DNA from 3 places in the Brevundimonas sp. GW821-FHT09G01 genome. Region 2 is predicted to be linked to each of the others. Evidence: predicted binding sites of a transcription regulator. Region 2 holds the regulator's gene; each other region holds the start of a gene.
What was found. Region 2 encodes LexA, which represses DNA repair genes until DNA is damaged. Its sites were predicted from a motif close to ATGTTCNCNANNTGTTCT; they were not measured.
Positions count from the first base shown of each region.

Region 1: dnaE (DNA polymerase III subunit alpha) is a predicted target of LexA. The motif match lies at 3,927-3,944, and genes of this name have one in related genera.
Region 3: uvrA (excinuclease ABC subunit UvrA) is a predicted target of LexA. The motif match lies at 7,469-7,486, and genes of this name have one in related genera.

Region 1 covers NZ_JBWKOL010000001.1:601,868-612,351, forward strand. Annotated here, with positions in the region: gene proS (proline--tRNA ligase) at 1-58, shown strand, start outside; gene AC07NB_RS02980 (lipoprotein-releasing ABC transporter permease subunit) at 55-1,359, shown strand; gene AC07NB_RS02985 (ABC transporter ATP-binding protein) at 1,352-2,062, shown strand; gene AC07NB_RS02990 (hypothetical protein) at 2,141-2,257, opposite strand; gene AC07NB_RS02995 (hypothetical protein) at 2,364-2,807, opposite strand; gene AC07NB_RS03000 (response regulator transcription factor) at 3,028-3,690, shown strand; gene dnaE (DNA polymerase III subunit alpha) at 4,104-7,577, shown strand; gene AC07NB_RS03010 (GFA family protein) at 7,577-7,936, shown strand; gene AC07NB_RS03015 (PDZ domain-containing protein) at 7,933-9,126, opposite strand; gene AC07NB_RS03020 (TrmH family RNA methyltransferase) at 9,153-9,950, opposite strand; gene AC07NB_RS03025 (RsmD family RNA methyltransferase) at 9,947-10,484, opposite strand, start outside.
Region 2 covers NZ_JBWKOL010000001.1:840,320-850,803, forward strand. Annotated here, with positions in the region: gene AC07NB_RS04165 (anthranilate synthase component II) at 25-615, shown strand; gene trpD (anthranilate phosphoribosyltransferase) at 617-1,654, shown strand; gene trpC (indole-3-glycerol phosphate synthase TrpC) at 1,651-2,442, shown strand; gene AC07NB_RS04180 (DUF805 domain-containing protein) at 2,400-2,924, opposite strand; gene lexA (transcriptional repressor LexA) at 3,090-3,782, shown strand; gene AC07NB_RS04190 (ComEC/Rec2 family competence protein) at 3,763-5,877, opposite strand; gene gltX (glutamate--tRNA ligase) at 5,939-7,363, shown strand; gene gltA (citrate synthase) at 7,428-8,729, shown strand; gene lepB (signal peptidase I) at 8,857-9,624, shown strand; gene AC07NB_RS04210 (EF-hand domain-containing protein) at 9,630-9,965, opposite strand; gene AC07NB_RS04215 (FUSC family protein) at 10,037-10,484, opposite strand, start outside.
Region 3 covers NZ_JBWKOL010000001.1:552,215-562,698, forward strand. Annotated here, with positions in the region: gene AC07NB_RS02720 (GNAT family N-acetyltransferase) at 1-146, opposite strand, end outside; gene AC07NB_RS02725 (oxygenase MpaB family protein) at 143-1,036, opposite strand; gene AC07NB_RS02730 (hypothetical protein) at 1,111-1,872, shown strand; gene AC07NB_RS02735 (hypothetical protein) at 1,888-2,094, opposite strand; gene trmFO (methylenetetrahydrofolate--tRNA-(uracil(54)-C(5))-methyltransferase (FADH(2)-oxidizing) TrmFO) at 2,094-3,485, opposite strand; gene AC07NB_RS02745 (hypothetical protein) at 3,618-4,442, shown strand; gene uvrA (excinuclease ABC subunit UvrA) at 4,450-7,389, opposite strand; gene AC07NB_RS02755 (group III truncated hemoglobin) at 7,531-8,010, opposite strand; gene AC07NB_RS02760 (hypothetical protein) at 8,063-8,506, opposite strand; gene AC07NB_RS02765 (ABC-F family ATP-binding cassette domain-containing protein) at 8,696-10,306, shown strand; gene AC07NB_RS02770 (EAL domain-containing protein) at 10,303-10,484, opposite strand, start outside.

The sequences.
Region 1 (10,484 bases), 240 kb from region 2:
GACCGGCGAGAAGATCTCCGTGCCGCTGGACGAAGCGATCGCGAGGCTTGTCGGATGACGAACGCCGCGCCGGCAGTGAAGCCGACGAAGCCCGCCGGTCCCTTCTCCGCCTGGGAGCTGGGGCTGGCGGCGCGCTACCTGAGGGCCAAGCGCAAGGAGGGCGGCATCGCCCTGATCGCGATCATCTCCTACGTCGCCATCGCCCTGGCGGTCATGGCCCTGATCGTGGTGATGAGCATCATGGCCGGCTTCCGCGCCGAGTTGCTGGACCGGATGCTGTCCTTCAACGGCCATATGTACGTCACCGGCGACATCCTGCAGTCGCCCGACCGCGACGCCGCCGTGACGCGGCTGAAGACCGTGCCCGGCGTGACCTACGTCACCCCCATGACCAACGACCAGAGCATCGTCCGCGCCGGCGGGGCGACCACGGGCGCCATCGTCCGCGGCGTCTCCAAGGGCGATCTGGCGTCGATGGAGTACGTCAACTCCAGCCTTGACGACCGCGCGAAACAGACCTTCGGCGTCGGCGCCTACGGCGGCGACAACGTCCTGATCGGCAAGGCCCTGGCCGAGGGGCTGGGCCTGCGCGTCGGCGACCCCATCACCCTTTATTCCCCGACCGGCGCCTCGAGCGCCTTCGGCAGCCTGGGCGGACTGGAGAAGACCTATCGCGTCGGCGGCGTGTTCAGCTCGGGCACCGCCGATTTCGACCAGGCCTTCATCTTCATGCCGCTCGAACAGGCTCAGATCTTCTACGGCAAGGAAGGCCGCTGGGACGTGATCGAGCTCAAGATCGACAAGCCCGACCGGGTCGAGGCCATGCGCATCCCTGTGCAACGCGCCGCCGGCCCCCGCGCCATGGTCACCGACTGGCGCGACCGCCTGGCCGCTTTCTGGGGCGCGCTGAAGGTCGAACGGGTGGCGATGAGCATCATCCTGGGCCTCGTCGTCGCCATCGCCGCGCTGAACATCATTTCCGGCATCGTCATGCTGGTGAAGAACAAGACGCGCGACATCGCCATCCTGCGCACCGTCGGCGCCAGCCAGTCGTCCATGCTGCGGATCTTCTTCGTCGCCGGCGCCATGATCGGCGTGGCGGGCACCCTGACCGGCCTGCTGCTGGGCCTGCTGTTCTGCCTGAACATCGGCGCCATCCAGCATTTCCTGGAATGGGTGTTCCAGACCCAGCTGTTCAACGCCGACGTCTACATGCTGGACGCCGTGCCCGCCCTCGTCGACCCGGTCGATGTCTTCTGGGTCACCGTCTGGTCCTTCTTCATGAGCTGCGTGGCGGGCCTGATCCCGTCCTGGCAGGCCGCCAAGCTCGATCCGGTCGAGGCGCTTCGCTATGAGTAAGGTTGCGGCTCCCGTCCTTTCTGTCCGCGGCCTGACCCGCACCTATGACACCGCCACCGGCGGCCTGACCGTGCTGCGCGGCGTGGATCTGGACATCATGCCGGGCGAGATCGTCGGCCTGATCGGGCCCTCGGGCTCGGGCAAGTCGTCGCTGCTGCACGCCGCCGGCCTGCTGGAGCATCCGACCGAGGGCGAGGTCCGCATCGACGGGGAGGCCGTCGCCGACCTCAGCGACCACGACCGCACCCGCATCCGGCTGGACCGCATCGGCTTCGTCTACCAGTTCCACCACCTGCTGCCCGAGTTCGACGCCCGGGACAACGTGGCCCTGCCGCTGCGTATCGCCGGCCACAAGCTGGCCGTCGCCCGCGCCCGCGCCGAGGAGCTTCTGGTCGCCCTGGGCCTGTCCGAGCGCCTGACGCACCAGCCGTCCCAGCTGTCGGGCGGCGAGCGTCAGCGCGTCGCCGTGGCCCGCGCCCTGGCCAACCGTCCGCGCCTGCTGCTGGCTGACGAGCCGACCGGCAACCTGGACCCGGCCACCAGCCAGACGGTGTTCGAGGCTCTGCACGACGTGGTCAAGCAGACCGGCGTCGCCGCCCTGATCGCCACCCACAACATGGAGCTGGCCGGCCATATGGACCGCGTCTTCGCCATCAAGGACGGGCACCTGGAAGAGCGCCCGGCCGAGAGCCACGAGTACTGAGGGGCAAGGCGGTAGGCAGCCTTCGGGCGCTCTGCCCCTACTGCCTACTGCCTACTGCCTACTGCCTACTGCCTGCTCTCACTTCTTCCCCGGCGGCTGGGTGAACGGCGAGCTGCCCACCGAGATCGGCGGCTTCGGCTTCTCGGCCTTTGGTTTGCGGACTTCCTTGTTGCTGCGTGCTTGACCTTTGGCCATGGCGGCGTTCCCGGGACGCCTGCCGCCGAAAAGGCGGATGACTGGCGGCGTCCCAACCGAGTCTACAGCCGTTCGGCGCCGACCACCCGTACAATCGGGCCAGGCCTCAGTTCAGGCGCAGGTCTGGGAATTCGCTCTCCGAGCGCCATGCCAGCTCCCCTTGGCAGGAGGCGGTCGTTTCGGCCTGCCGAAAGGCGGACCAGCTGAGCAGGCCCCGCAAGCGCACCTGATCGGGGCTCGTGCGCGCCAGCTCCCGGTCGAGCCACTGGCCCTCCACGGGCATCAGCCGCACGCGCGAGGCGGTCGGGCCCGCGAACTCCCGGGCGACGATCGCGCGGCGTTCGATCACCCAATGCTCTCCGGGTCTGTGGCAGCAATCCAGCACCAGCAGCATGGCGTCGATGCAGGGCGTGGCCCCCTCGACCAGATGCAGGCCCCAGGTCTCGGACGCGGCGGTCGTCCCCGTCAGGCTGAACAGCCGCGTCGCTTCGATCTTGAGGTCCAGCAGGCGTTCGCCCTCGGCGTCCCGGCGGATTCGCCACCTGTACATCAGTCGTTCAAGGGCAGACATTGAGCGGGATTTCCGACGCCTTCCAGTCCGATTCCGAACGATCGGGCGATACAGACCGCCCCCACAGCGAGCAATTGCGTGAGACTACGAGGTTACGGCAGCGGACACGGCCCTCTAGTCTGGGCGGCGGTCGATGAGCAGCGACCCAAGCCTCCCTTTTCGGGCAGCCAGTAGAAGGTGCGACAGGATTCCCGATACTTTGTTCCCCGGCGGCAAACCTGATCGCGGCGAGCTCGTTCCCCCCGCCGCCAACCGGTCGCGCCAGACGGACGCGGCGGTCACCAGGGAAATCCTGGTCATCGATGACGACCCCGCGATCCTGCAGACCCTGCTGCTCCTGTTCCGGGAGTCGGGCTACGACCCGGTCGGCTTCTCCGATCCCCTGGACGCCCTGATGTGGGCGTCGGACGCCGACCCGACCTGTATCGTGGTCGACCTGAAGCTGCCGGGCGTCGAGGGCCTGGATCTGGTCGCCGCCTTCTGCGCGCTGGGCCGCCACGCCGTGGTGCTGATCAGCGCCTTCGTGGACGTGACGACCACGGTCGACGCCATGCGCCTGGGGGTCGACAACGTCATCCAGAAGCCGACCAATCCCGACGTCCTCATCGCGGCGGTGAAGCGCGGCCTGGAGGTGCTGAAGACGGCGCCCCGGCAGGAGCTGATGACGTTGACCCGGCGCGAGCGCCAGGTGGCGGAACTGATCGTCGCCGGCCGCACCACCAAACAGATCGCCCAGACCCTGTCCCTCAGCCCCCGGACGGTCGAGTTCTTCCGCGGCAGCCTGCTGCGCAAGACCCAGTCCACCAACTCCGCCGCCCTGGCCTCGACGCTGACCCTGCTCGGCTTCCACCCTCCGGGGTGAGAGGTTGGGCGACCGGGTTGACGTGAACGCAACGAGAACATAGAACATACCCGGAACATCAATCCGGAGGCTGTCATGGCGCGTTGGGTGAGGGAATCGTTGTCGCTGGCCTCGTGCGCCGGCTTCGTCTGGATCGTCTGGCAGGTCGCGCTGATGGTGCCGGCCGCCTGAGCCGGAGTGCAAACAGTGCGATTCTCCGCCTCAGCATTTTCAATGGCTTGAGCTCAGGTTTCGCACTCTTCGCACTGTGTTTTTTACGGTGCGAAACGCACGTCTCCGACGCCGGGCAGGACCTGTCCACAAATGCTCCCCGGCGAGGCTTCGGCGCCGGTCGCTTTCCGGTGTTTCCGGCGGGCCGGATGTGAGACTCGGTTCAGGATGACGGCCAGTCTGAAGAGCGGAGCGAAGACGCGGTGAGCGAAGCGTTGAACAGTCAGGGCTTCGTCCACCTGCGGGTCCGCTCGGCCTATTCGCTGCTGGAAGGCGCGATCAAGGCGGGCAAGGTTCCCAAGATGGCCGCCGACGCGGGCATGCCGGCCGTGGCCGTGGCCGACCGGGTCAATCTGTTCGGCGCGCTGGAGTTCAGCCAGGCGGCCAAGGACGCGGGCGTCCAGCCCATCGTGGCCTGCGCCCTGCCGGTCACCGGCATCGGCGGCCAGGTCGCCGAACGCTGGGCCAAGGTCCCGACCGTGGTCCTGATCGTCCAGAACGAGACCGGCTGGCTGAACCTGTGCCAGCTGTCATCCTCGGCCTTCCTCGACGCCGGGTCGATGGATGACCCGGGCGTGCCGTGGAACAAGGTGGTCGAGCATTCCGACGGCCTGCTCCTGCTGACCGGCGGCCCCGACGGCCCCGTCGATCCCCTGTTCGTGCAGGGCAAGGCAGGGGAGGGGAACGCCGCCCTCAACGAGATGTTCGCCACCTTCGGCGACCGCATGTATGTCGAGCTGCAGCGCCACGGCCTGGCCAGCGAAGCCCAGGGCGAGCGGGGCCTCGTCGCCTGGGCCTATGAGAACGACGTGCCGCTGGTCGCCACCAACGACGTCCACTACGCCAAGGCCTCCCAGGCCAAGAGCCATGACGCCCTGCTGTGCATCGCCGACGGCGCCTTCACCGGCCAGGAGGACCGCCGCCGCATCACCGGCGAGCACTGGTTCAAGACCGCCGCCGCCATGCGCGAGCTGTTCGCCGACCTGCCCGAGGCCTGCGACACCACGCTCGATATCGCCCGCCGCTGCGCCTTCCTGGTCACCACCCGGGCGCCGATCCTTCCCCGCTTCGACACCGGCGCGGGCCGCTCCGAGCCGGACGAGCTGCTGCATCAGGCCCGCGAGGGGCTGAAGCAGCGCCTGACCGAGGTCACGCCCGCCTTCCCCGAGGAGGAGTACTGGACCCGGCTGGAGTGGGAGGTCGGGATCATCACCCAGATGGGCTTCCCCGGCTACTTCCTGATCGTGGCGGACTTCATCAAATGGGCCAAGACCCACGGCATTCCCGTGGGGCCGGGCCGGGGTTCCGGCGCCGGCTCGCTGGTCGCCTGGGCCCTGACCATCACCGATCTGGACCCCCTGCGGTTCGGCCTGCTGTTCGAGCGCTTCCTCAATCCGGAACGCGTCTCCATGCCCGACTTCGACATCGACTTCTGTCAGGAGCGGCGCGAGGAGGTCATCACCTACGTCCAGGAGCACTACGGCAAGGACCGGGTCGCCCAGATCATCACCTTCGGCACCCTTCAGGCCCGCGCCGTGCTGCGCGACGTCGGCCGGGTGCTGCAGATGCCCCTGGGCCAGGTCGACCGCCTCGCCAAGATGGTGCCGGCCAACCCGGCCAACCCGGTCACCCTGGCCCAGGCCATCGAGCTGGAGCCGCGTCTGAAGGAGGCCCGCGACAGCGAGGCCTCGGTGCGCACCCTGCTGGATACGGCGCTGGAGCTGGAGGGGCTGTACCGCAACGCCTCGACCCACGCCGCCGGCATCGTCATCGGCGACCGGCCCCTGACCGAGCTGGTGCCCCTGTATCAGGACCCGCGCTCGGACATCCCGGCCACCCAGTTCAACATGAAGTGGGTCGAGCCGGCGGGTCTGGTGAAGTTCGACTTCCTGGGCCTGAAGACCCTGACGGTGCTGGATCGCGCCCACGGCTATCTGAAGCGCCGCGGCGCCGCGCCCGAATGGAACCAGCTGCCGCTGGACGACAAGCCGACCTATGAACTGATGGCCTCGGGCCAGACCGTCGGGGTGTTCCAGCTGGAATCCCAGGGCATGCGCGACACGCTGCGCAAGATGCGCTGCGGCTCCATCGAGGAGATCACCGCCCTGATCTCCCTCTATCGGCCGGGCCCGATGGAGATGATCGACACCTACATCGACCGGAAGTTCGGCCGCCAGGAAGTCGATTACCTGCACGCCTCGCTGCAGGAGACCCTGTCGGAGACCTACGGCGTCATCATCTACCAGGAACAGGTGATGAAGATCGCCCAGATCCTGGCCGGCTACTCCCTCGGCGAAGCCGACCTTCTGCGCCGCGCCATGGGCAAGAAGAAGAAGGAGGAGATGGACTTCCAGCGCGCCCGCTTCATCAAGGGCGCGTCCGAGAAGGGCGTCTCGGAGCAGCAGTCGGGCGGCATCTTCGATCTGGTGGCCAAGTTCGCGGGCTACGGCTTCAACAAGTCGCACGCCGCCGCCTATGCGCTGATCTCCTTCCAGACGGGCTGGCTGAAGGCCAACCACCCGGTCGAATTCATGGCCGCGTCCATGTCTCTCGATCTCAGCAACACCGATAAACTGGCTGTTTTCTATCAGGATTGCCGTCGCTTCGAGGTGCCGGTCAAGGCCCCGGACGTGAACCGTTCCTCGGCCGACTTCGATGTCGCCTGGGAGGAGGGGGCCGAGGGCGAGAAGACCGGCAGCGTCCTCTACGCCCTGGGCGCCATCCGCAACGTCGGGCTGGAGGCCATGAAGCACCTGGTCGAGGTGCGCGAGACCGGGGGCCGCTTCACCGACATCTTCGACTTCCTGGAGCGGGTCGATCCGAAATTCGTCAACAAGCGGGCGCTGGAGAACCTGGCCCGCGCCGGCGCCTTCGACGGCTTCCACACCAACCGCCGCCAGCTGGTCGAACAGGCCGACAAGCTGATCGCCTATTGCCAGAGCGTGGCCGCCGAGCGCGCCTCGTCGCAGGTCTCGCTGTTCGGCGGCGATCAGGTCGCCGCGGGCCGCCCGCGCCTCACGCCCGTCGAGCCCTGGGTCGGACCCGAAAAGCTGGACCAGGAACTGGCCGCCGTCGGCTTCTACCTGTCCGGCCACCCGCTGGAGGACATGGCGCCGGCCCTCAAGCGCAAGCGCGTCACCTTCGTCGCCGAAGCCACCGCCCTGGCCGAGAGCGGCCACGAGGCGTTCATGATGGCCGGCGTCGTGCGCCGCCGCCAGGAGCGGGCCAGCGCCCGGACGGGGGAGAAGTTCGCCTTCGTCACCTTCTCGGACCCGACCGGCGAGTTCGAATGCCTGTTCCCGCCGGAACAGCTGCGCAAATGCCGCGAGGTGCTGGAGACCGGCGCCTCGGTCATGGTCAAGGTGCGGGCCAAGAGCGCCGACGGCGAGGTGCGCTTCTTCGGCGACGACGCCAGCCGGCTGGACACGCTGATCGACGACGGGCGCATGGGCCTGCGGATCCACGTCTCGGCCCGCGCCACCGACGCCGCGGCCCTGCGCACCCGGCTGGAGCGCGCCGCCGCCGAGGGCGGCAAGGGTGGCGAGGTCTTCCTGGTCGCAGCCCTGGACGGCCGCCGCGAGGTCGAGATGAAACTGCCCGGCCGGTACCGCCTCGACGGCGCCCTGCGCGGCGCCCTGAAGTCGGCCCCGGGCGTCAGCTATCTGGAGGATGCGTGATGAGCGAACCGAAAACCCATCAGGGTTCCTGCCACTGCGGCGCCGTGGCCTATGAGGTCGACACCGACCTGCAGGGCCTGATCGAGTGCAACTGCTCGCACTGCTACCCCAAGGGGCTGGTCCTGACCTTCGTCAGCCCCGACGCCTTCCGCCTGAAGGCGGGCGAGGGGGCGATGAGCACCCACACCTTCAACACCCACAACATCCAGCACCGCTTCTGCGACACGTGCGGGGTCCAGCCGTTCGCCGAGGGCAAGACGCCCAAGGGCGATCCCATGGTGGCGATCAACATCCGCACCCTGACCGACCTCGAGCCCTTCAGCTGGACCGCCCAACGGGTGGACGGACGCAGCTTCTAGCGGCGGCGCGGCTCAAAGGCTTCGCGCGGTGTCCCGTCGACGGCGTAGAGCCGCTCGGCCGGGATCTTGATCGTCAGGCCGGAGTTCTCCAGCCGCAGGTCGTAGACGGCGCCCAGCAGGCCCGCCATCCGGCCGCCCTCGACCCGCGCGCCCAGGGCGTCGAAGCCGATGGCCAGGCCCTCGCCCATGCTGCCGGTCCAGCGCCCGACGCGGACCGTGACCGGGCCGTCGTGATGCTTGCCGGGGCGGGGCAGGACCTGCTCGATCCACTGGCGCGGCACGCCGGTCTCGCGTTCTTCCGAGGGCAGGTTGTGGATCTGGTAGGGGCGGGCCTCGGTCACGAACCAGCCCATCACCGCACGGGCCACGACCGTGTTGCCGCCGCTGGCGGTGTCGGTGAGGTCGATCAGGATCGGCTGCCCGGGCCGGGCGCCGGCCATGGCGGCGTCGAAGGCCGCGACGGTGTCGTTGTCGCCCAACGAGTCGTTGAACCGGATGACCCGCCGACCGCCTGTCTCGCTGACCGTCAGGGGCGACCGATCCGCGCCGCCGGTCGCATAGAGGTTCGGCAGGGTCAGTCGTCGTCCCGAGATCGTCAGGTCCCGTTCCCTGTCCCGTCGGCCCGCCGCCAGCACCCGGGCCGCGAAGCCGTCCCGGTCACCGCCGGGCTCCAGCCCCAGCTCGCCCCAGAAGGCGCGCACCGCGTCGCCGGTCGCCACGCCGCCCACGGCCTCCAGCGCCTGCCCCGGACGCACCCCCGCCGCCTCGGCTGGAGAGCCTTCGCGTACGGCCGTGATGCGCCAGGCCCGCCCCTGCTTCTCGATCCACAGATCGGCATAGCTGGGGACGAGCGCCCGGCTGTCGCTGAAGGAGCTGCCGGTGATGGCGTGGTGGTCCGCCAGCGCCGTGATCGCGTGCTCGGCGTAGAGCAGAAGCGACGACCGGTCATGCACCGCCGACGCCTCGGCCCGCAGGACGTCGCTCATCGGCATGACGCCGCCGGGGAAGCGGTCCAGATAGGCGTACTGACCGTTGATCAGCCCCTCGATCGACAGGGCGTCGGCGCGAAAGGCCGCGGGCGGCAGGTCAGGCGTCTGGGCGTGGACGGGTCCGGCGAAGGGAAGCAGGGCGGCGAGGATCAGCAGGATACGCATGGCGGTGAAGCTGTGACGCGGGCCTCCGTCCGGCAAGTTAAACTCCGGACAGGCGCGGGCCGTCAGGCCGCGTCGGTCACCGCATAGACCATCACGCCCGTGGCGATGGCCAGGTTCAGGCTGTCGGCACGGCCGCGCATCGGGATCTTGACGTTGACGTCACAGGCGGCGGCAAGCGTGTCAGTCAGCCCGGCCTGCTCATTGCCCATCAGGACCAGGGCCGGATGCTGGATGGCCGCGTCGCGATAGCCGTGGGTGGCGTCCAGTCGGGTGCCGATGACGCTGCCTGGCCACGACTGGCGCCAGGCGATGAACTCCGCCGAGGTGGCCCTTGCGATGGCTACGGCGAAGACCGAACCCATGGTCGCCCGCACGGCTTCGGTGGAATAGGGGTCGACGCAGTCGTCGATCAGGATCACCCCACCACAGCCCGCCGCATCGGCGGTGCGGATTATGGTGCCCAGGTTGCCCGGGTCGCGCACCTGCTCCAGCGCCACCCAGCAGGGGGCGCTGTTCGGCTGGATGGCCGACAGGGGCGTATAGACCTGCTCGAACACGCCCAGGACCGTCTGCGGATTGTCGCGGCGGCTGATCTTCTCGAGAATCGGATGGGTGACGATGACGACCTCGCCGCCGGCGGCGCGGGTCTCGGCCTTGGCGCGGTCCAGCAGCGGATGCTCGCGCGCCTCCATGCCGACCAGCAGCAGCTTGGGCGTGCGGCCCTGATCCAGCGCCTCGCCGATGAACTTCAGTCCCTCGGCCAGGAAGCGGCCCGTGCTCTCGCGCTCCTTGCGCATGTTGAGCGCGCGGACATTCTTGACCGTGTCGTTGGTCAGGGAGGTGATCAGGCGATCGGTCATTGCCCGCTCCACCTGGCGAAGAAGCTCAGGCCGATGGCTCGACCGTCCGGCCCATGCTCGGCCAGCGCCAGCTCGCCCCAGTCGATGACGCCGCCGCGGTCCGCCGTGGCTTCCGCCATCAGATGGGCCAGCGACAGGCCCGAGATGCGCGCGGCATAGGCGTTGAGCAGCAGGAAGGAGGCGTCGTCCGACAGCAGGGCGGCGCAGTCCTTCAGCAGGCCGGGCAGGTCCTCGAACAGCCGCCAGACCTCCCCCGTCGGCCCGCGCCCGTACTTCGGCGGATCCAGGATGATGCCGTCGTACTTCACGCCGCGCCGGACCTCTCGGGCGACATACTTGCGGCAGTCCTCGACGATCCAGCGGATCGGCCGGTCGGCCAGCCCCGACTGCTCGGCGTTCTCGCGGGCGTAGGCGACGGACTTCTTGGAGGCGTCGACGTGGGTCACCTCGGCGCCCGCGGCCGAACAGGCCAGGCTGGCCACGCCGGTGTAGCCGAACAGGTTGAGGACCTTGGGCGCGTTCTTCGCTGCGCCA
Region 2 (10,484 bases):
GCCGTAGTCCCTAGAAGCCAAGTCATGATCCTCGTCGTCGATAACTACGACAGCTTTACCTACAACCTCGTCCACTACCTGGCGGAGTTGGGCGCGGAGACGCGCGTCGTGCGCAACGACGACCTGACCGCCGCGGAGGCCTGGGCCCTGAAGCCCGAGGCCGTGCTGCTGTCGCCCGGTCCGTGCACGCCCAACGAGGCCGGCGTCTGCCTGGCCCTGATCGACACCGCGCCTCTGGACATGCCGATCTTCGGCGTCTGCCTGGGCCATCAGGCGATGGGTCAGGCGTTCGGCGGCGATGTGATCCGCGCCAAGGCCCTGATGCACGGCAAGACCTCGCCGATCCTTCACGAGGGCAAGAGCGTGTTCCGCGGCCTGCCTTCGCCGTTCACGGCCACGCGCTACCACTCGCTGGCGGTGAAGCGGGAGACCCTGCCGGACGTGCTGGAGGTCACCGCCTGGACCGCCGACGGCGAGATCATGGGCCTGGCCCACAAGACCCGCCCCATTCACGGCGTGCAGTTCCATCCGGAATCGATCGCCACCGAACACGGCCACGACCTGCTGGCCAACTTCCTGGACCTCGCGGGCGTGAAGCGCCGGGCGATGGTCTGAGGTGGCCGACACCTTCAAGCCCCTGCTGGCCAAGCTGGTCGACGGCAAGACCCTGTCGGACGCCGAGGCGCACGCCTTCTTCGCCGCCTGCCTGCGCGGCGAGCCGACCCCGGCCCAGGTCGCCGCCGCCGTCACCGCCCTGCGCATCCGCGGCGAGACGGTGGGCGAGATCGCGGCCTTCGCCACCGCCATGCGCGAGGCGGCCCTGACGCTGGATCACCCTTGGGATGTCATCGACACCTGCGGCACCGGCGGCGACGGCCAGCACACCTTCAACATCTCCACGGCGGCGGCGCTGGTGCTGGCGGGCGCGGGCCTGAAGGTCGCCAAGCACGGCAACCGGGCGCTGAGCTCGAAGTCCGGCTCCTCCGACGTGCTGGCGGTGCTGGGGGTCAATCTGCAGGCCGGCCAGGCCCAGCAGCTGCGCGCGCTGGACCGGGCGGGGATCGCCTTCCTGTTCGCCCCCTCCTACCACGGCGCCATGCGCCACGTCGGGCCGGTGCGGGCCGAGATCGGCTTCCGCACCGTGTTCAACCTGCTGGGCCCGCTGTCTAATCCGGCCCAGGCGAAGCGGCAGGTGATGGGCGTCTACGATCCCCGTCTGTTGGAGCCCCTGGCCGAGGTGCTGGGCCGCCTGGGCGCCGTGCGGGCCTGGACCGTGCACGGCCAGGGCCTGGACGAACTGACCGTCACCGGCGAGACCGAGGTGGCCGAATGGAAGGATGGCGCCGTGCGCCGCTTCACCGTCACGCCCGAGGACGCCGGACTGGCCCGCCACGACCTCTCTGCAATCCGCGGCGGCGACGCCGAGGCGAACGCCGCCGCCCTGACCGCCCTGCTGGACGGGGCCAAGGGCGCCTATCGCGACGTGGTGCTGCTGAACGCCGCCGCCGGGCTGGTCGTGGCCGACAAGGCCGCCGACCTGGCCGAGGGCGCGGCCCAGGCCGCCGCCGTCATCGACGACGGTCGCGCGGCCAAGGCCCTGGCCGAACTGGTCGCCGCCACCAACACCCCCATCGAGGAAGAGGAGCCGGCGTGACCGACGTGCTGGACCGCATCGCCGCCTACAAGCGCGAGGACGTCGCCGCCCGCAAGGCCGCCCTGTCGCAGGACGCGGTCGAGGCGCGCGCCGCCCTCGTCTCCGCCCCGCGCGGCTTCCGCGCCGCGTTGGACAACCACGTCATCGAGACCGGTCGCCCGGCCCTGATCGCCGAGATCAAGAAGGCCAGCCCGTCCAAGGGACTGATCCGCGCCGATTTCGATCCGCCGGCATTGGCGAAGGCCTATGAGCGCGGCGGAGCGACCTGCCTGTCCGTGCTGACCGACGGCCCCAGCTTCCAGGGCGACGACGCCTATCTGGCCGCCGCCCGGAACGCGGTCGCCCTGCCCTGCCTGCGCAAGGACTTCCTGGTCGATCCTTGGCAGGTGGCCGAGAGCCGGGCCTTGGGCGCCGACTGCATCCTGATCATCCTGGCCATGATCGACGACACGCTGGCCGCTGAACTGCTGTCAGAGGCCGAACGCTTCGGCATGGACGCCCTGATCGAGACCCACGACGAGGCCGAGATGGCCCGCGCCTGCAAGCTGGGCGGCGATCTGGTGGGGGTGAACAACCGGTCGCTGCGGACCTTCGAGGTCGATCTGGAGACCACCGAGCGGCTGGCCATGCTCAGCCCCGTCCGCGCCCTGCTGGTAGCCGAGAGCGGCATCTTCACCCCGGACGACGTGCAGCAGGTCAGCGACGCCCACGCCCAGGCCATCCTTGTCGGCGAAAGCCTGATGCGTCAGGACGACGTGGAAGCGGCGACCCGGGCGCTGCTGGCCTGATCGGCCGCTTCGCGCGGATCCGGCCCATACCGGTTCGCACCCTTCTGACCCGGCCGCAGCAGCAGTATCAGGAACGTCAGCGCCAGCACCATCATGCACAACTCGAGGCCCTGAACGAACGACCGCTCGGTCAGCCATTGCGGGTTCAGGACCGCGAAGGTCGCCCGGTAGGATTGATACAGGCCCACCGCCGGTAGCGGCAGGATGATCGGCGTGAACCAGCCCGACAGGCCCTGATCGTGCAGCCGGCGGCAGAAGAGGGCGATGAACGGCAGGCAGACCAGCGTCTTCACCGTCGCGCCGACCCACCAGCTCACGTCCCACGCCAATGGAGTGATCAGCGCCAGGGCGATCAGCTGGACCAGAACCATGGCGATCCAGAGATGGAAGACGTCCACGATCCGCGAACGGCCCCGAAACCGCATCATGCCGGTCGTGGAGTCCAGGACAGATCGCCAGGCGTCGTTCAGCCTCTCTCGCATCTTCGCCTCCCGCAGCTTGGCCCCTGTCGTGTCATCGCCGTCTTGGGTTCGCAATGGCGCCGCTTCGGTAACCCTGCCTTAACCGGAACACCTCAGGAACAGTTTCTGGACGTTTGCGGTTTGTTCCGCTAGCGTTCTGGAAACCGGATTCGCCTCGAGGACGTCATGCTCACGCGCAAACAGCACGAACTGCTCATGTTCATCCACGAGCGGATTCAGGAGACCGGCGTGTCTCCGTCCTTCGACGAGATGAAGGAGGCGCTGGATCTGGCGTCCAAGTCGGGCATCCACCGCCTGATCACGGCGCTGGAGGAACGGGGCTTCATCCGCCGCCTCGCCCACCGGGCCCGTGCGCTGGAGGTCACCAAGCTGCCGGAACAGGCGACGCAGGGCGCGCCGCGCGGTCATGCGGGCTTCAAGCCGGGCGTGATCGAGGGCGGCGGCCGTCCGCAGGCCGCCGAACCGGCGAACGACACCCGCGAACTGTCGCTGATGGGCAAGATCGCGGCGGGTACGCCCATCGACGCCATCGAGCACGAGACCGCCCGCTATCCGGTGCCGGAGGCCATGCTGGGCTCCGGCGAGCATTATCTGCTCGAGATCGAGGGCGACTCGATGATCGAGGCCGGCATCCTCAACGGCGATCTGGTGATCATCAAATCGACCGAGAACGCCTCGTCCGGCGAGATCGTCGTGGCCCTGGTCGAAGGCGAACAGGCCACGCTGAAGCGCCTGCGCAAGAAGGGCGCCTCCATCGCGCTGGAGCCCGCCAACCGCAACTACGAGACCAAGATTTACGGCTCGGACCAGGTCGCGGTTCAGGGCAAGCTGGTCGGCCTCATCCGCCGGTATCACTAAGCGCGTCGCCGAACCGGCTCCACGGCCGATCGCCACGCACATCTGACACCCACAGGGCTCGCCAGCGGTTCGCCGCGGCGGGCCCTTCGCGTTTCAGCTCCACCGCCCCGCCCCGGGCGTAGTCCAGCCCGTCCAGCACCAGCCGCCCTTCGCAGGACGGCGGAAGCGCGGCCAGTTCGCCCCGCACGCTGACGACCGGCGCTGACCGGCACAGGGCGTCCAGCTGCTCCGCCGACGGCGCGCGGCGGCCCCACCACAGGGCTGCGGGACCGGAGGTCTCCGGCGCGCAGGAGAACCGGCCGCAGGTCCAGCGTTCCGCGGGCCGATCGACCGCCTGCAGCCCGCGCCGCCGGGTCCAGACATCGACCGCGAACTGGCGCACGCCGGGCCGGACGATCACGGCCTGCCGGTCCTGAACAAAGGCCGCCTGCGTGCCGGCGTCGCCGATCCACAGGTCCGGCGCCGGGTCGCGCGGCCAGATCAGCACCGCGCAGGCCAACGGCAGGCCCAGCCACCGCAGCGGCCCGCGCCACAGGCAACAGAACAGCACCCCGAGGAAGGCGATGGGCAGGACGATGTCCGGCGCGCTGGCGATGGTCCGCACTGCACCCGGCAAACCCGCAACCCGTTCACCGATGGCCAGCATCAGGTCGATGCCCCGCGCCGCCAGCCACAGGAAGGGCGCGCCCAGCCCGATCGGCTCCAGCAGGGCGCCCAGGGCCAGGGCGGGCATGATCAGGAAGTCCGACAGCGGCGCCGTCGCCAGATTGGCCGCCAGCCCGTACATGGCCGAGCGGTTGAAATGCTGCATGGCGAACGGCCCTGTCGCCGCCCCCGCCACCAGACTGGCCAGCACCGCCGCCCCGACCCAGGCGCCGGTCCGCTGCACCATCAGGATCGGCCACGGCGTCGAAATCTCCCTGGGACGGTGCGGCCAGGCCTCGACCAGAGCGACCAGCGCCGCCGTGGCCGCGAAGGACATCTGGAAGCCGGGTGTGACGATGGCCTCGGGCTGGAGCAGCAGGACCACCAGGGCCGCCACCGCCAGCGCGTGCATGGTGATCGCCTGCCGGTCCAGCAGGACCGCCAGGAAGGCGATGGAGGCGGTCACCGCGGCCCGCTCCGCCGGCGGCGGCGCGCCGGACACCACCAGATAGGTCCCGACCGCCAGCAGGCCCGCGACGGCCGCCGCCTTCTTGCCCGGCACGCGTAGCGCCAGCCAAGGCCAGGCCGCGATCAGCAGCCGCACCAGAAAGAAGGCGAAGCCGCCCACCACCGCCATGTGCAGGCCCGAGATCGACAGGATGTGCGCCAGCCCGGAATCGCGCATGACATCGACTTCGGCGGGATCCAGCCAGGCCTCGTGGCCCGTGGTCATGGCCGCCGCCACCCCGCCCGCGCGCTCGCCCTGCCGGGCCACGATCCGCTGGGCCAGGTCGAAGCGCATGGCGTTGACCCACATCACCAGGCGCAGCCGCCACGGGGCCTCGGACAGGACCGCCGTCCGCGTCTCGCCGAGCGCGAACGCCACCCCGCCGATCCTCTGAAAGAAGGCCGTGCGGCCGAAATCATAGGCCCCGGGGCTGGCGGGCGCGGGCGGCGGATTGAGGATGGCGAACAGGCGCACGGCCTCGCCGGGCTCGGGCGCCACGCCCTTCACCGTCGCGCGGATACGCACGGGCGTCTGCTCCGGCTCAAGCCCGCGGATGCGCACCGGGGCGACGATGATGCGCGGCCCCGCCGCGCCGGGGCTGTCGACATCCACCACCCAGCCCTCGATCACCGTCGGCCCGTCCATGGCGGGCGCTATGGGCGCGCTGACGGCGTCGGTGCGCAGCTTGGCCGCCGCCAGTCCGAGGGCGAAACAGGCCAGCATCAGCAGGCACAGGCTGACCACACGCGCCGCATGCAGCCGCCGCCCCATGAGCCAAGCCAGCGAAGCCAGACCCGCAAAGGCCAGCAGCGGCCACAGCGGCGGCTCGGCCTTGAAGGCGAAATAGGTCGCGCAGCCCGCGCCGAACGCCACCGGCGTCCACAGTCGCCAGCGCAGGGTCTGCGCCTTGATCTGGGCGCGCAGGAAACCCGCGATCCTCACCCGGGCGCTAGGCTTTGCGGCAGGCGGGGGTATAAGGGCGACCCGATCGGACCGACCTGAAATGACCTCCTCTTCCGCCCCGACTTCCGAAGTGGTCACCCGCTTCGCCCCCTCGCCCACCGGCTTCCTGCACATAGGGGGCGCCCGGACGGCGCTTTTCAACTATTTGTATGCACGGCGACACAACGGGAAGTTTCTCGTGCGCGTCGAGGACACTGACCGCGAGCGCTCGACCGACGAGGCCGTGAAGGCCATTTTCGACGGCATGGCCTGGCTGGAGCTGTTCGCCGACGAGGAGCCGGTGTTTCAGTTCGCGCGCGCCGACCGTCACCGCGAGGTCGCCAACATCCTGCTGGAGACCGGCCACGCCTACCGGGATTTCCTGACCGCCGAAGAGACCGGCGCCCTGCGTGACCAGGCCAAGGCCGAGGGCCGCCCCTTCGAGTCGCCGTGGCGCGACCGGACGCCCACGGTCGATGACCTGTTGAAGCCGCACACCGTCCGCTTCCGCCGCCCGGCGGACGCGCCCGTCGTCGTGGACGACGCGGTGCAGGGTTCGGTGCGCTGGGAGACAGCCTCGCTGGACGATCTGGTCATTCTGCGGTCGGACGGCGCCCCGACGTACAACCTGGCCGTGGTGGTCGATGACCACGACATGGGCGTGACCCACGTCATCCGCGGCGACGACCACCTGAACAACGCCGCTCGTCAATCGTTGATCTATGACGCCCTGGGCTGGACCCGGCCCACCTTCGCCCACATCCCCCTGATCCACGGCCCGGACGGCGCCAAGCTCAGCAAGCGGCATGGGGCCCAGGCGGTGCACGAATACGCCGAGATGGGCTATCTGCCCGAGGCCATGCGCAACTACCTGGCCCGCCTCGGCTGGGCCCACGGCGACGACGAGCTGTTCTCCGATGAACAGGCCCAGGCCTGGTTCGACCTGGGCGGCGTCGGCAAGGCGCCCGCGCGGTTGGACTTCGACAAGCTGGCCCACGTCAACAGCCACTGGATCCGGCTCGCCCAGGACGACCGGCTGGCCAAGCTGACCCTGGACGTCCACCTGTCGCGCGGCCACACGCTCGGCCCTGACGACGAAGTCCGCCTGCTGCGCGCCATGCCCTTCGTGAAGGACCGCGCCAAGAGCATTCTCGAACTGGCCGACCAGACCGCCTTCGTGCTGCGCGCCCGGCCCCTCGCCATCGACGAAAAGGGCCAAGGCCTGCTGTCCGGCGAGTCCGGCGAGCGCATCGGACGCCTGCGCGATCGGCTGAAGCTGTTCGGAAGCTGGGACGTTTTCGCCCTCGAGGCCGAGCTGAAGGCCTTCGCCGAGGAAGAGGCCGTGGGCTTCGGAAAGATCGGCCCGGCCACGCGCGCGGCCCTGACCGGCGGGGCCGCATCGCCCGACATCGCGAAAACGTTGGGGGCCCTGGGACGCGAAGAAAGCCTCGGGCGCTTGGATGATGCGCTGCAACAGACTAAGTGACGTTTACAAACAAAACGCGGCCCGCCGCCTCCCCGCGCGAGGCTGCCGCTGACAAGGGGCTGAAATGACCGAACAAGCCAAACCCGCCGGGACGGCGACCCTCAACTACGCCGGCAAGACCGTGGATCTGCCGGTGCTGTCGGGTTCGACCGGCCCCGACGTCATCGACATCCGCAAGCTCTATGCGGGCACCGACGCCTTCACCTACGACCCGGGCTTCACCTCGACCGCGGCCTGCGAGTCGGCCCTGACCTTCATCGACGGCGACGCCGGCGTGCTGCTGCACCGCGGCTATCCGATCGACCAGCTGGCCTCGCAGTCGAACTTCATCGAGGTCTGCCACCTGCTGCTGCACGGCGAACTGCCGACGGCCGCGGAATACGAGGCCTTCGAGCGCAACATCACCATGCACACCATGCTGCATGCCCAGTTCGACCGCTTCTTCGAAGGCTTCCGCCGCGACGCCCACCCGATGGCGATCATGGTCGGCACCGTCGGCGCCTTGTCGGCCTTCTACCACGACAGCCTGGACATCCATGATCCGGTGCAGCGCAATATCTCGGCCATCCGCCTGATCGCCAAGATGCCGACCATCGCGGCCCGCGCGTACAAGTACCACGTCGGCCAGCCCTTCATCTCGCCGCGCAACGACCTGTCGTACGCCGAGAACTTCCTGCGCATGTGCTTCGCCGTTCCGGCCGAGGACTATCACGTCGATCCGCGCCTGGTTCGCGCCATGGACCGCATCTTCACCCTGCACGCCGACCACGAGCAGAACGCCTCGACCTCGACCGTCCGTCTGGCCGGCTCGTCGGGCGCCAACCCCTTCGCCTGTATCGCCGCCGGCATCGCCTGCCTGTGGGGCCCGTCGCACGGCGGCGCCAACGAAGAGGCGCTGAACATGCTCAAGGAGATCGGCACCCCGGACAAGATCCCGGAGTTCATCCAGGGCGTGAAGGACCGCAAATTCAAGCTGATGGGCTTCGGCCACCGGGTCTACAAGAACTACGACCCGCGCGCGAAGGTCATGCAGCAGTCGGCCTACGAAGTGCTGGCCGCCACGGGCCGCGAGAACGATCCGCTGTTCGTCGTCGCCAAGGAGCTGGAGAAGGTCGCCCTGCAGGACGAGTACTTCACCTCGCGCAAGCTGTTCCCGAACGTGGACTTCTATTCGGGCATCACCCTGTCGGCGATGGGCTTCCCGACCTCGATGTTCACCGTGCTGTTCGCCCTGGCCCGCACCGTCGGCTGGATCGCCCAGTGGCAGGAAATGATGGCCGACCCGGGCCAGAAGATCGGCCGTCCGCGCCAGCTGTACACCGGCCCGACCGAGCGCGATTACGTGCCGATCGAAAACCGCGGCTGATCCCGCCTCTACCGGACAGAACGCCGGGGCCCCGCGCCCCGGCGTTTTTCTTTGTCCGGACACGATTTCCCGGCGTCCGGACGCCTTCGCCGTTGAAGCCGCCCGTGGGGCGCCGTCTGCTGAGCTCATGACCCAACACGCCAAGACCGCCCTCCGCCCCTCCCAGGGGCCCGTCCGCGAACTGATCGACACCGTCCGCGTGGTCGCGATTGGCCTGCTGGCCGCCACCGCCATCCAGACGACCCTGTACCAGCCCTTCACCATCCCCTCGTCCTCGATGGAGCCGGGGCTGGTGATCGGCGACTATGTGGTGGTGTCGAAATTCGCCTATGGCTGGAGCCGGGCCTCACTGCCCTTCAACCCGCCGCTGCCGGACGGCCGCCTGTTCGGCCGCACGGCCGAGCGGGGCGACGTGGTCGTCTTCCGCCGCCCCAGCGCGCCGCAGCAGACCTGGGTCAAGCGCGTCATCGGCCTGCCGGGCGACCGGGTGCAGGTCATGGGCGGAACGGTGTTCGTGAACGGCAGCGCCATCCCCCGCACGCCGCTGAACCTGGTCCAGGACCAGGATGATTCCGGCGTCCAGGTGCTGCGGGTGCGCGAGACCACGCCGGAGGGCCGGCAGTACCTCACCTATGACCGCGGGTCCGGCCTGCCAGGCGATGACACCGGCGTCTATGTGGTGCCCGAGGGCCAGTATTTCATGATGGGCGACAACCGCGACAACTCGCTGGACAGCCGCTGGCCCGGCGATGTTGGCGTCGGCCTGCTGCCGGCCGAGAACATCGTCGGCAAGGCCGAGATCGTGGTCGCGTCGTGGAAGCCCGGCGCCGGCCTGTTCAAACCCTGGACCTGGCTGAACCTGCGCGGCGGACGGCTCTTCAAGCCGGTCCGCTAGACCCGTTAGCGGCGGAACTCGTCATAGCTGACGACGCCGTCGTGGTTACGGTCCAGCCGCTCGAAGGCGGCGCGGGACGCAGGCGCGCTCTGGGCCAGCGACGGAGCGGCGATGGAGCCCAGGGCCAGTCCCGCCGCCAGCGCCGCGACCGCGTGCCACAGGCGGGTCCGACCCCGCCCCGACCGCCTCTCGCCGCCGATCTCGCGCTCCATGAAGGCCCGTACGGCTTCGCTGACCGTCTGGCCGTTCTCGCGGCAGCGCTCGGCGAAGGCGGTCTTGGCGCCGTAGGGCACGCGCACCTCGATGGTCTCGCTCTTCTTGGGGGCTTTCTGGCGGGTCATCGCTCAATCCTCTTCGAGGGCTCAGCAAGCCCCGATCTCCGGACCAGAATGTGGCCTCGGCCCCGCCGCGTCTAGACCAGACGCAGGTCGCGGAAACGTTCGCCCAGGTCGTCGAGATCGCGGTGCATGTGAGCCAGACCGATGGCCGCCGCACCCCGGGCCAGATCGCCGTCGGACTCGCCGCCGCCCAGCGCCAGCACCGGATCGGGATCGCCCAGCGGCTCCCCCGCCTCGCCCCGCGACAGCGCCTCCAGACGAACCACCGCGGCCGTGGCGGCGTGAATCCACGGCTCCAGACGGTCCAGCGCCCCGGAGGCCTGGAAGCCGCGCCCCAGGATGACGATGTCGCTGCGCACCCGCCAGAAGGCCCGCACCAGGGCCGCGCGGTCGGCGGTCTCCTTCTGGCTGCCCGGCAGGTCGATGACATTGGTCGCCGCCTGCCCCAGCGCGTCCAGCCGCTTCTTCATGTCCGCGTGGCTGCGGGCCAGGTCGCCCGCGTCGGCGGCGTCCCCGCGCATG
Region 3 (10,484 bases), 290 kb from region 2:
TCAGGTCCGCTCAGCCCCGATAGGTCCAGAGCGTGAACCGACTCCGGCGGCGAATAGGCCTGCATGCCCTTCAGATGCAGCGCCAGCAGGTCGCGGGTCGGCGCCCCCGTCAGATCGTCGATGCGGATACTAAACGCGGCGGTCATGGGTAGCTCAGCACCTCCGGCGGATGGACCGTCGTATTGGGCGAACCGCGGAAGGCCCAGCGGATGAAGCGGGCGGTGGACAGGGCGCTCGCGCGGGTCAGGAGCCGGGGCGGGCCGAAGGGGCGCTCGTGCATGGCCTGGGCCCAGTCCGGCAGAAGGTCGAGACCCGCCTGCATGATCACGCCCGCAGCGGCGTCGACGGCGGGGGAGCCGACCCGCTGACGCATCACCATCCGCGCCACCTCGCGCGTGCGGGCGTCGGCGCGCAGCTGGGGGCGATAGCTGCGGATCAGGGCTTCGGCCTCGGCGCGGCTGCGGGGGATGGGGTCTGCGTGCAGGGCTTCGGCGATCCTCGCGGTCTCGGCGAAATAGGCGTCCTGATCCGACATCGGCATGTCCGGCTCGGCGTAGCGGATCCAGGCGTCGAGGAAGCTGATGGTCTCGGTGACATGGACCCAGGCCAGCAGGGCCGGGTCGGAGACGCGATAGGGCGTGCCGTCGGGCAGAACGCCCGCCAGCTTGGCGTGGATGCGGTTGACCTTGTCGATGGCGGCCTGGCCCCGCTCGGCATGGTCATAGGTGGTGGTGGCGATGAATTTGGCCGTCCGCCTCAGGCGGCCGTGCATGTCGGCGCGGAAGTCGGAATGGTCCCAAACCCCGGCCAGCACCGCCGGGTGCAGCATCTGCAGCAGCAGGCCCGAGACGCCGCCGATCATCATGGTCACCACGTCGCCGTTGACTCGGGCCGCCACGCAGTCCGGCGGGAACAGGGCGTCGGCCCGGCGCAGCACGGGCCGCTCACCCTTGTCGGCGTCATTGAAGACATCGGTGATCTTCTGGCGGATGGCGCGGCGAACCGAGTCGAAAGATGAGCGAGCCTGGGGAGTCATGCCTGTCCGGGGGTGTCGAGTTGATGCAGGGTAGACGTGATGTCATCGCTTCGCGACGGTCCAAGGGGGAGGAAATGAAAGCATCTGCAAGACTGGCGGCGTTGACGGCCGCCGCCCTGGCCGCCTCCGCCCCGGCTCAGGCGCAGGACGCCGATGGCTGGGACATTTTCGTCGACGCCGCGAATGACACCGTCAGCGCCAGCGTCGAATACGCTTCTGGCGCGGCCATTCTCGTGCAGTGCCAGGCGGGCGTCCTGATCACCGGGATCGCGGGCACGCCGCTGTCAAACGCCGCGTCGCGTCGCGCCATTCTCACGAGGGGGGACGTATTTTCCCCCAACACCGAATGGGACCTCTCGGCCGAGAGCGGCTCCGCCGTCAGTCAGGACCCCCGCATCCCACGCTTCCTCCGGATGGGTGGTCCGGTGACCCTGGAATCGATGGAGGGCGATCCCGCGCCGTTCAGGATGGCTTTCGCCCTTCCCGCATCGGGCGCCGCGGTGGATCAGGTGCTGAACGCGTGCAACGCGCCCCTGACCCGCGACCGGGACCGGCTGCTGGACGCCGCAGGTCTCGTGCTTGCGCCTCCTGAGGTCGAGATGCCGGAGGCTGCCATGCGGGAGGATGGGGGCGCGCAGACGGTGTACGTGAGCTGTCTGATCAGAAACGGTCGGCTGACCGGGTGTCTTTCGGAGCGCCAGCGACCGCTGAATCGGAGGGCCGGAACCTCTACGGCCCGCAGCGCCGACGGAACCCGGGTGCAGGTCAGCGATCGGGCGGCCGCGGAGGGCAGACGGTTCGACTTCGTCCTTACGGGCGCCCGGATCGGACGCTGACCCGGGACGCGCCGGTCAGGCCTGACCGGCGGCCGGCCCCAGCAGGGCGATCTTCTTGTCCAGGCGGGCGACCTCGTCCTCCAGCCGGGCCTGTTCGGACGCCATGTCGACGGGCGAGCCGTCTTCGTATTTCAGCTGCGCGCCCTGGGCGATCAGGTCGAGGCGGTAGATCAGGGTGACGCGGCGGTCGGTCAGGCGTTCAAGCTCGGTCGGGTCCGCCATCAGCCCGCGTCCCGCCAGGCCTTGAGGGCCTCCAGGCCGCGGATGCTCATCAGCCGCTTCTTGGCGCGCCCGCGCTCCTTGGGATGGATGCGCTTGCCGTCTTCATCGACCTTGGGCGCCTCCAGCGGGGGCAGCAGTCCATAGTTGATGTTCATCGGCTGGAACTTCGAACCCTCGAGGTGGCCGCCGGTGATGTGCTCGACCAGGGCGCCCATCGCCGTTTCCGGCGGCGGGGCCGACAGGTCGCGACCGAGCGCCTGGGCGGCGGCGAGGCGGCCGGTGAGCAGACCCATGGCGGCGCTCTCGACATAGCCCTCGACACCCGTCACCTGGCCGGCGAAGCGCAGTCGCGGCATGGATTTCAGGCGCAGCTGCTTGTCCAGAAGCTGCGGGCTGTTGAGGTAGGTGTTGCGGTGCAGGCCGCCCAGACGCGCGAACTGGGCGTTCTGCAGGCCCGGGATCATGCGGAAGGTCTCGGCCTGGGCGCCGTGCTTCAGCTTGGTCTGGAAGCCGACCATGTTGAACAGGGTGCCCAGCGCGTTGTCCTGGCGCAGCTGGACGATGGCGTGGGCCTTGACGGTCGGGTTGCGCGGATTGGTCAGGCCGACGGGCTTCATCGGGCCGTGGCGAAGGGTCTCGCGGCCGCGCTCGGCCATGACCTCGATGGGCAGGCAGCCGTCGAAATAGGGGACGTTCTCCCATTCCTTGAACTCGGCCTTGGGTCCGTCCAGCAGGGCGTCGATGAAGGCGTCGTACTGGGCCTTGTCCATCGGGCAGTTGACGTAGGCGGCGGCGTCGCCGCCCGGGCCTTCCTTGTCATAGCGCGACTGACGCCAGGCGATGTCGAAGTCGATCGAGTCGGCGTGGATGATGGGCGCGATGGCGTCGAAGAAGCTGAGGCTCTCCTCGCCGGTGGCCTTCAGGATGGCGTCAGCCAGGGCGGGCGAGGTCAGGGGGCCGGTGGCGACGATGACATTGTCCCACGCCTCCGGCGGCAGGCCGGCGATCTCCTCGCGCACGACGGTGACCAGCGGATGGGCCTGCAGCTTCGCGGTCACGGCCTGGGAGAAGCCGTCGCGATCGACCGCCAGGGCGCCGCCGGCGGGCACCTGATGGGCGTCGCCGCAGCTCATGATGATCGAATCCAGCGCCCGCATCTCGGCGTGCAGCAGGCCGACGGCGTTGAACTCCCAATCGTCCGAACGGAAGGAGTTGGAGCAGACCAGCTCGGCCAGGCCGTCCGTGTGGTGGGCGTCGGTCTTCACGCCGGGGACGCCGCGCATCTCGTGCAGGATGACGGGCACGCCCGCGTTGGCGATCTGCCAGGCGGCTTCCGAACCGGCGAGGCCGCCGCCGATGACGTGGACGGGAGAGGGGGAGGTGGAGCTCATGAGCGGGGTTCTAGCCCGCCCCGCCGGGTACGCCAGTGCTTTATGGCCGCGGCGGGGATTTCGCCGGGAGCCTTGCGCCGGAGGGGCGGCTGGACGCATGAAGCGGGCATGAGCACCGAGCGGAGTCGCCCCATGACCGTTTCAGCCACCGAGGCGACCTTCGAAGGCTTCCGCGTGACGCGTCACAATCCGGGTGTGATCCTGATCTGGGCTGCGGTCTGGCTGGTCGGTCTGATCGCCGCGGCGGTCGCGACCTTCCCGATGCTGTCTCCCTGGACGCCGGAGATGACGACAGCGAACGGCGACATATCCAAACTGTCCGCGCCCGCCTTGGCGGCGATCAGCAACGCCGGCTACGCCGTCCTGCCGGTCGTGCTGCTGATCCAGACCGTGCTGATGCCGGCGTTGTACCGGGCGGTGCTGCGTCCGGAGCCCAAAGGCTTCGGCTACCTCCGGTTCGGGTCCGACGAACTGCGCATGTTCCTGGTCGCCCTCGGCCTCGGGGCCGTGTCCGTGCTGCTCAATCTGATCAGTTCCGGGCTTGAGACCGCCGCCGCCCAGACGATGGGCGCGGTCGGCGCCCTGGTCGTGTCGATGGCCGTGTTCGCCACCTCGATCGCGATCACCGTGCGGCTGTCGCTGGTGGCGCCGATCACCCTGCTGCGCGGCAAGATCTCGTTCGTCGAGGGCTGGCACGTGTCCGCCCGCTGGTTCTGGCCGCTTCTGGGCATCACCGTGCTGTCGATGACGATGGCGGCCATCGTGGTCATCCTGCTGCTGATGATCGGCCTGCCGTTGCAACAGGCCGTCACCGGCGGGGCGAGCGCGGTCACCCCGCTGTCCACGATCAGCTTCCTGCTCCTGCTGCTGCTGATCCCGCTGGGCGCCACATTGGTGACCACGATCCTGTGGGCGCCTTATGCGGCCATGTGCCGGAACCTGCCGCCACGGGACTGACCGGGGATCAGGCCCGCGCCTTCGCCCGGGCCGGCTTCTTCTCCGCCGTCGAGACAAGGCCCGCCACGCGCGCCTTGCGGCGCTGTTCGTGCCGGTCCAGCACCTCCTTGAGGTATTTGCCGGTCCAGCTGGCGGGATTGGCCGCGACCTGTTCGGGGGTGCCGACCGCGACGATCTCGCCACCGCCGTCGCCCCCCTCGGGCCCGAAGTCCAGCAGCCAGTCGGCGACCTTGATGACATCCAGGTTGTGCTCGATCACGACGATGGTGTTGCCGTTCTCGACCAGTTCCTGAAGCACCTCCAGCAGCTTGCGGGTGTCCTCGAAATGCAGGCCCGTGGTGGGCTCGTCGAGGATGTAGAGCGTCTTGCCGGTGGCCCGCTTGCTGAGCTCCTTGGACAGCTTGACCCGCTGGGCCTCGCCGCCGGACAGGGTGGTCGCCGACTGGCCGACCTTGACGTAGCCTAGGCCGACCCGCTCCAGCGTCAGCATCTTGTCGCGGATAGAGGGCACGGCGGTGAAGAAGCGGGCGGCTTCCTCGACCGTCATGTCCAGCACATCCGAGATGGACTTGCCCTTGAACACGATCTCCAGCGTCTCGCGGTTGTAGCGCTTGCCGTGACACACATCGCAGGTGACGTAGACGTCCGGCAGGAAGTGCATCTCGATCTTGATCAGGCCGTCGCCCTGACAGGCTTCGCAGCGGCCGCCCTTCACATTGAAGGAGAACCGGCCGGGACCGTAGCCGCGGGCCTTGGACTCCGGCAGACCGGCGTACCAGTCGCGGATGGGGCCGAAGGCGCCGGTGTAGGTGGCCGGGTTCGAGCGCGGGGTGCGGCCGATGGGCGACTGGTCGATGTCGATGACCTTGTCGAACAGCTCCAGTCCCTCGATCCGGTCGAAGGGAGCCGGGGCGTCGGACGCATTGTGCAGGCGGCGCGCGGCGGCCTTGTACAGGGTCTCGATCGTGAAGGTCGACTTGCCGCCGCCGGACACGCCGGTGACGCAGGTGAACAGGCCGCCGGGGATCTCGCCGGTGACGTTCTTCAGATTGTTGCCGGTGGCGCCGCTGATCTTCAGCATCTTCTTGCGGTCGACCGGACGGCGGCCGTCGACCGGCAGTTCGATCTCGCGCTCGCCGGTCAGGTATTTGCCGGTCAGGGAGTTCGGATTGGCCATGACGTCGGCGGGCGTGCCCTCGGCGCAGACCTGGCCGCCGTGGACGCCGGCCGCGGGGCCCATGTCGATGACGTAGTCGGCGGTCAGGATCGCCTCTTCGTCATGCTCGACCACCAGGACCGAATTGCCCAGGTCGCGAAGCCCCCTGAGGCTTTCCAGCAGGCGAGTGTTGTCGCGCTGGTGCAGGCCGATGGAGGGTTCGTCCAGCACGTAGAGGACGCCGGTCAGGCCCGAACCGATCTGCGAGGCCAGGCGGATGCGCTGGCTCTCGCCGCCGGACAGGGTGCCCGAGGCCCGCGAGAGGCTGAGGTAGTCCAGGCCGACGTTGTTCAGGAACCGCAGGCGATCCGAGATTTCCTTCAGGATGCGGCGGCCGATCTCCAGCTGCTTTTCGGTCAGCTGGTCGGGCAGGGCGCTGACCCACTCGTAGGCCTTCTTGATCGACAGCCAGGACACCTCGGCGATGTCCTCGCCGGCGACCTTGACCGCCAGGGCCTCGGGCTTCAGGCGCTTGCCGCCGCAGGCCTCGCACGGGGTCTCGGACTGGAACCGGCCCAGCTCCTCGCGCACCCAGGCCGAGTCCGTCTCGCGCCAGCGCCGCTCCAGGTTCGGCAGAACGCCTTCGAAGGCCTTGGAGGTCTCGTACTTCCGGGCGTTGTCGTCGTAGGTGAATTTGATCTTCTCGCCGCCCGAGCCGTGCAGGATCACGGTCTGGGCCTTGCCCGGCAGCTCGCGCCACGGTTTGTCCATCGAGAAGCCGTAGTGGGTCGACAGCGACTGCAGCGTCTGGGTGTAGAGGGGCGAGGGACCGCGCGACCAGGGGGCGACGGCCCCGCCGTGCAGGGTCTTGTCCTTGTCCGGCACCACCATGTCGGCGTCGAAGGCCAGCTTGACGCCCAGGCCGTCGCAGACCGGGCAAGCGCCGAAGGGATTATTGAACGAGAACAGCCGCGGCTCGATCTCGCTGATGGTGAAGCCCGAGACCGGGCAGGCGAACTTCTCGGAGAAGGTGATGCGCCGCGGGCCGGTCTCGCCTTCCATGGTGTTGGCCCATTCGGCCACGGCGATGCCTTCGGCCAGGCCCAGCGCGGTCTGCAGGCTGTCGGCGTAGCGGCTCTCAAGCCCCTGTTTGGTGACGATGCGGTCCACGACGATGTCGATGTCGTGCTTGAACTTCTTGTCCAGCGCCGGGGCGTCCTCAATGGCGTAGAACTCGCCGTCGATCTTCACGCGCTGGAAGCCCGAGCGCTGCCACTCGGCCATCTCCTTCTTGTACTCGCCCTTGCGGCCACGAACGACCGGAGCCAGCAGCAGGATGCGCTCGCCATCGGCCAGCGCCGTCAGCTTGTCGACCATCATGGAGATGGTCTGGCTCTCGATCGGCAGGCCGGTGGCGGGCGAATAGGGCACGCCGACCCGCGCCCACAGCAGGCGCATGTAGTCGTGGATCTCGGTCACCGTGCCGACCGTCGAGCGCGGGTTCTTGGAGGTCGTCTTCTGCTCGATGGAGATGGCCGGCGACAGGCCCTCGATCAGGTCCACGTCGGGCTTGCCCATCAGCTCCAGGAACTGGCGGGCGTAGGCGCTGAGCGACTCGACGTAGCGGCGCTGACCCTCGGCGTAGATGGTGTCGAAGGCGAGCGAGCTTTTGCCCGAGCCGGACAGGCCGGTCATGACCACCAGCTTCTCGCGCGGAATGTCGAGATCGACGCCCTTGAGATTGTGTTCGCGCGCGCCGCGCACGCGGATGAAGTTGTGCTTTTCGGTCATGGAATCCGGGAACGCGGAGAGGGCCGGGCAGGGTCCGGCGCGACAACGCTATATGGGGGATGTTTCGCTGAGATCAGCAAGAACATTATAGGAACTGGCGGCCGCCGGCGCCAGACTGCTGACAGCAGGTGGCAGCAGTCCTCAATCCCGGGGCGTCCACGGCCGTCGGTAGCGCTCGCCGGACCCCAGCAGGACGCTGTTCGCATTGGCCACGCCCAGCTCCAGGCTTTCGGCGATCCGGCGCGCCCGTTCCATGAAGTGGGCGGCTGCGACGGGCGGGCAGACCTCCCGCGTCGTCTCCTCGAACAGGGCCAGCCAGCGGTCAAAATGCGTCGCATCGATGGGCAGGGGCAGGTGCTTCGGCATCGGGCGGCCCTGATAGACGCCGGTCGACAGCGCCACCGACGACCAGAACAGCTTCATCTGCGCCAGGTGCGGGCCCCAGTCCTCGACCCGCGCGGCGAAGACTGGGCCGATCAGGGCGTCGTCGCGGACCTTGCCGTAGAAGGTCTCCACCAGCCGGTCGATCATGGCCTCGTCGATGCCGGTCTCGGCGCGAATGCGGTCCGTCGCGGCCTTGCGGCGGGCGGCGAAGGCTTCAGCGGTGTCGGCGTGGGTCATGGCGATCCTCTAGGCCGCCCGAGCCGGCCCGGCCAGACCGTGCGACCCCGCGTCAGTCGGCGATCAGGAAGTCGCCGGCGTTGAACGTCAGGACGCAGCGGGGATCGCCGCCGGACGCATCGACCGAGCAATAGTCGACCCCGACCAGGTTTTTCTGGACCCGGGCGGTCGAGCGGGCGCTGCGACCGTCCTGGGCGAAGCCGGTTCCCATCGCCGCGCTGTGCGGACCCAGGGCGTCATAGAAGCTCCGGGCGAGGGGGCCGGTGCAGGTGAACAGCAGCAGTTCCTCGCCGCCGTCGATCACCTGCCGGTAGGCGCCTGAGCCCGCCGCCTGGCGAATGCACTCGGCGTAGAGGCGGGCGTGGGGTCCGGTGGGCTGTTCCGCGAGCGGGGCGTAGTCGGGCGAGACCGGAGGAACGGCGTCCGGCGTCGAATGAGCACAGGCGGCGGCCGAGAGCAGGGTCGCGGCGACGGCGAGGCGGGCGAAAAGACGCATGGAAGGTCCTCCAGGCCCCCAGCCTTTCACGGTCTCGTCAGCGCCGCCAGAGCGGAAAGGGGTTGCGTGCGGGGCTCCGGGCGCCCATCCTCTTGGCTTCGAGTGAGTTCACTGGAGGCCCGACGATCATGATCAGCACGCTGGAAATCGGTTTCGCCCTTTCCGCTCCTCTGCTGCTCGTGCTCGCCTATGTCCTCGCTCCCAGGCCGAAACCCGTCCGCATCCGCACTCGTGACGCTCGATCGCGTCGCGGCCCGAACGCCTGACGGAACCACCCTATTTTCTGATCTGAGCCTCGTCTTCGGGCGGGAGCGCACCGGACTTGTCGGCCGCAACGGCTCGGGCAAGACCACGCTGCTGCGCCTGATCGCCGGCCTGTCCGCCCCCGCCGAGGGCGCGGTCAGCCGCGTCGGAACCGTCGCCTGGCTGGAGCAGCGCGGCGAGCCCGCGCCCGGCGAGACGGCGGCGGAGACGCTCGGCGCGGCCGCCGCGCTGGCCGTGCTGGCGCGCATTCTGGCGGGCGAGGGGACGGCGGACGATCTCGACGCCGCCGACTGGACGCTGGAGAGCCGCATCGGCGAGGTCCTGGCGGAGGTCGGGCTGCAGGCGCTGGATTTGTCGCCCGAGACGGCCTCGCTGAGTGGCGGCGAGCAGACCCGGCTGCGGCTGGCCGCCCTGCTGCTGGATCCGCCGGACCTGCTGCTGCTGGACGAGCCGACCAATCACCTGGACCGTGACGGACGCGAGCGCATCGCCGAGGTTCTGGGCCGCTGGCCCGGCGGCGTTCTGGTGGTGAGCCATGACCGGGCCCTGCTGCGCCGGATGGACCGCATCGTCGAGCTGTCGAGCGTCGGGGCCGCGGTCTACGGCGGCGGCTACGACCTCTACGCCGAACGCAAGGCCGCCGAGCGGGCCGCCGCCGAGCGGGATCTGGACGCGGCCGGGCGCGAGGCGGCCCGCATCGCCCGCGAAGGTCAGAAGGCCGTCGAGAAGAAGGCCCGCCGCGATCGGGCCGGCCGCGCCTTCGCGATGAAGAAGTCCGAGCCGAAGATCCTGCTGGGGGCCTTGGCCGAGCGCGCGGAGAATTCCGGCGCGCGCGAAAACCGGCTGGCCGAACGCCGGGCCGAGGCGGCGGAGGCGGACCTGGCCGCCGCGCGTGAGAAGGTGGAGCGGGTACGGGCGCTGGATATTCCGATGCCGCCGACGAGGCTGGCGGCGGGACGGACGGTGCTGGAGCTGGACGCCGTCGCCTGGGACGCGCCGGGTGGACGGCGGATCGTGGGGCCGGTTTCGTTGAAGCTGACGGGGCCTGAGCGGGTGGCGGTGACCGGCGCGAACGGCGCGGGCAAGTCGACCCTGCTGAAGCTGATCGCGGGAACGCTGGAACCGACCTCGGGACGGATCGCGCGACCGGTGACCGCGGCCCTGCTGGATCAGGAGGCGGCCCTCCTGCACCCGGACGAGACGCTGGTGGAGGCCTATCGCCGGATCAATCCGGAGGCGACGGCCAACGACGCCCATGCGGCGCTGGCGCGGTTCCTGTTCCGTAACACGGCGGCGCAACGGACGGCGGGAACGCTGTCAGGCGGCGAGCGGCTGAGGGCGGCGCTGGCCTGCGTCACCGGCGGCGTCCGTCCCGCGCAGCTGTTGATCCTCGACGAGCCGACCAACCACCTCGATCTGGACTCGGTCGCGGCGGTGGAGGCGGCCCTGCGCGGCTATGGCGGCGCCCTGGTCGTGGTCAGCCACGATCCGGACTTCCTGGACGCCGTCGGGATCGAGCGGACGCTGGCGCTTTAGCCCCAGCCGGCGACCTCGCCCTTGCGGCGGGCGGGCGTCACGGGCGCGGCGGCGACCGGAGTCTCGGTCGGACGGCCGAACAGCCAGCCCTGGCCGAAGTCGACGCCGAGCGACTTTATCGCCGCCGCCTGCCCCTCGGTCTCGACCATCTCTGCCACGGTGGCGATCTTCAGGTCGC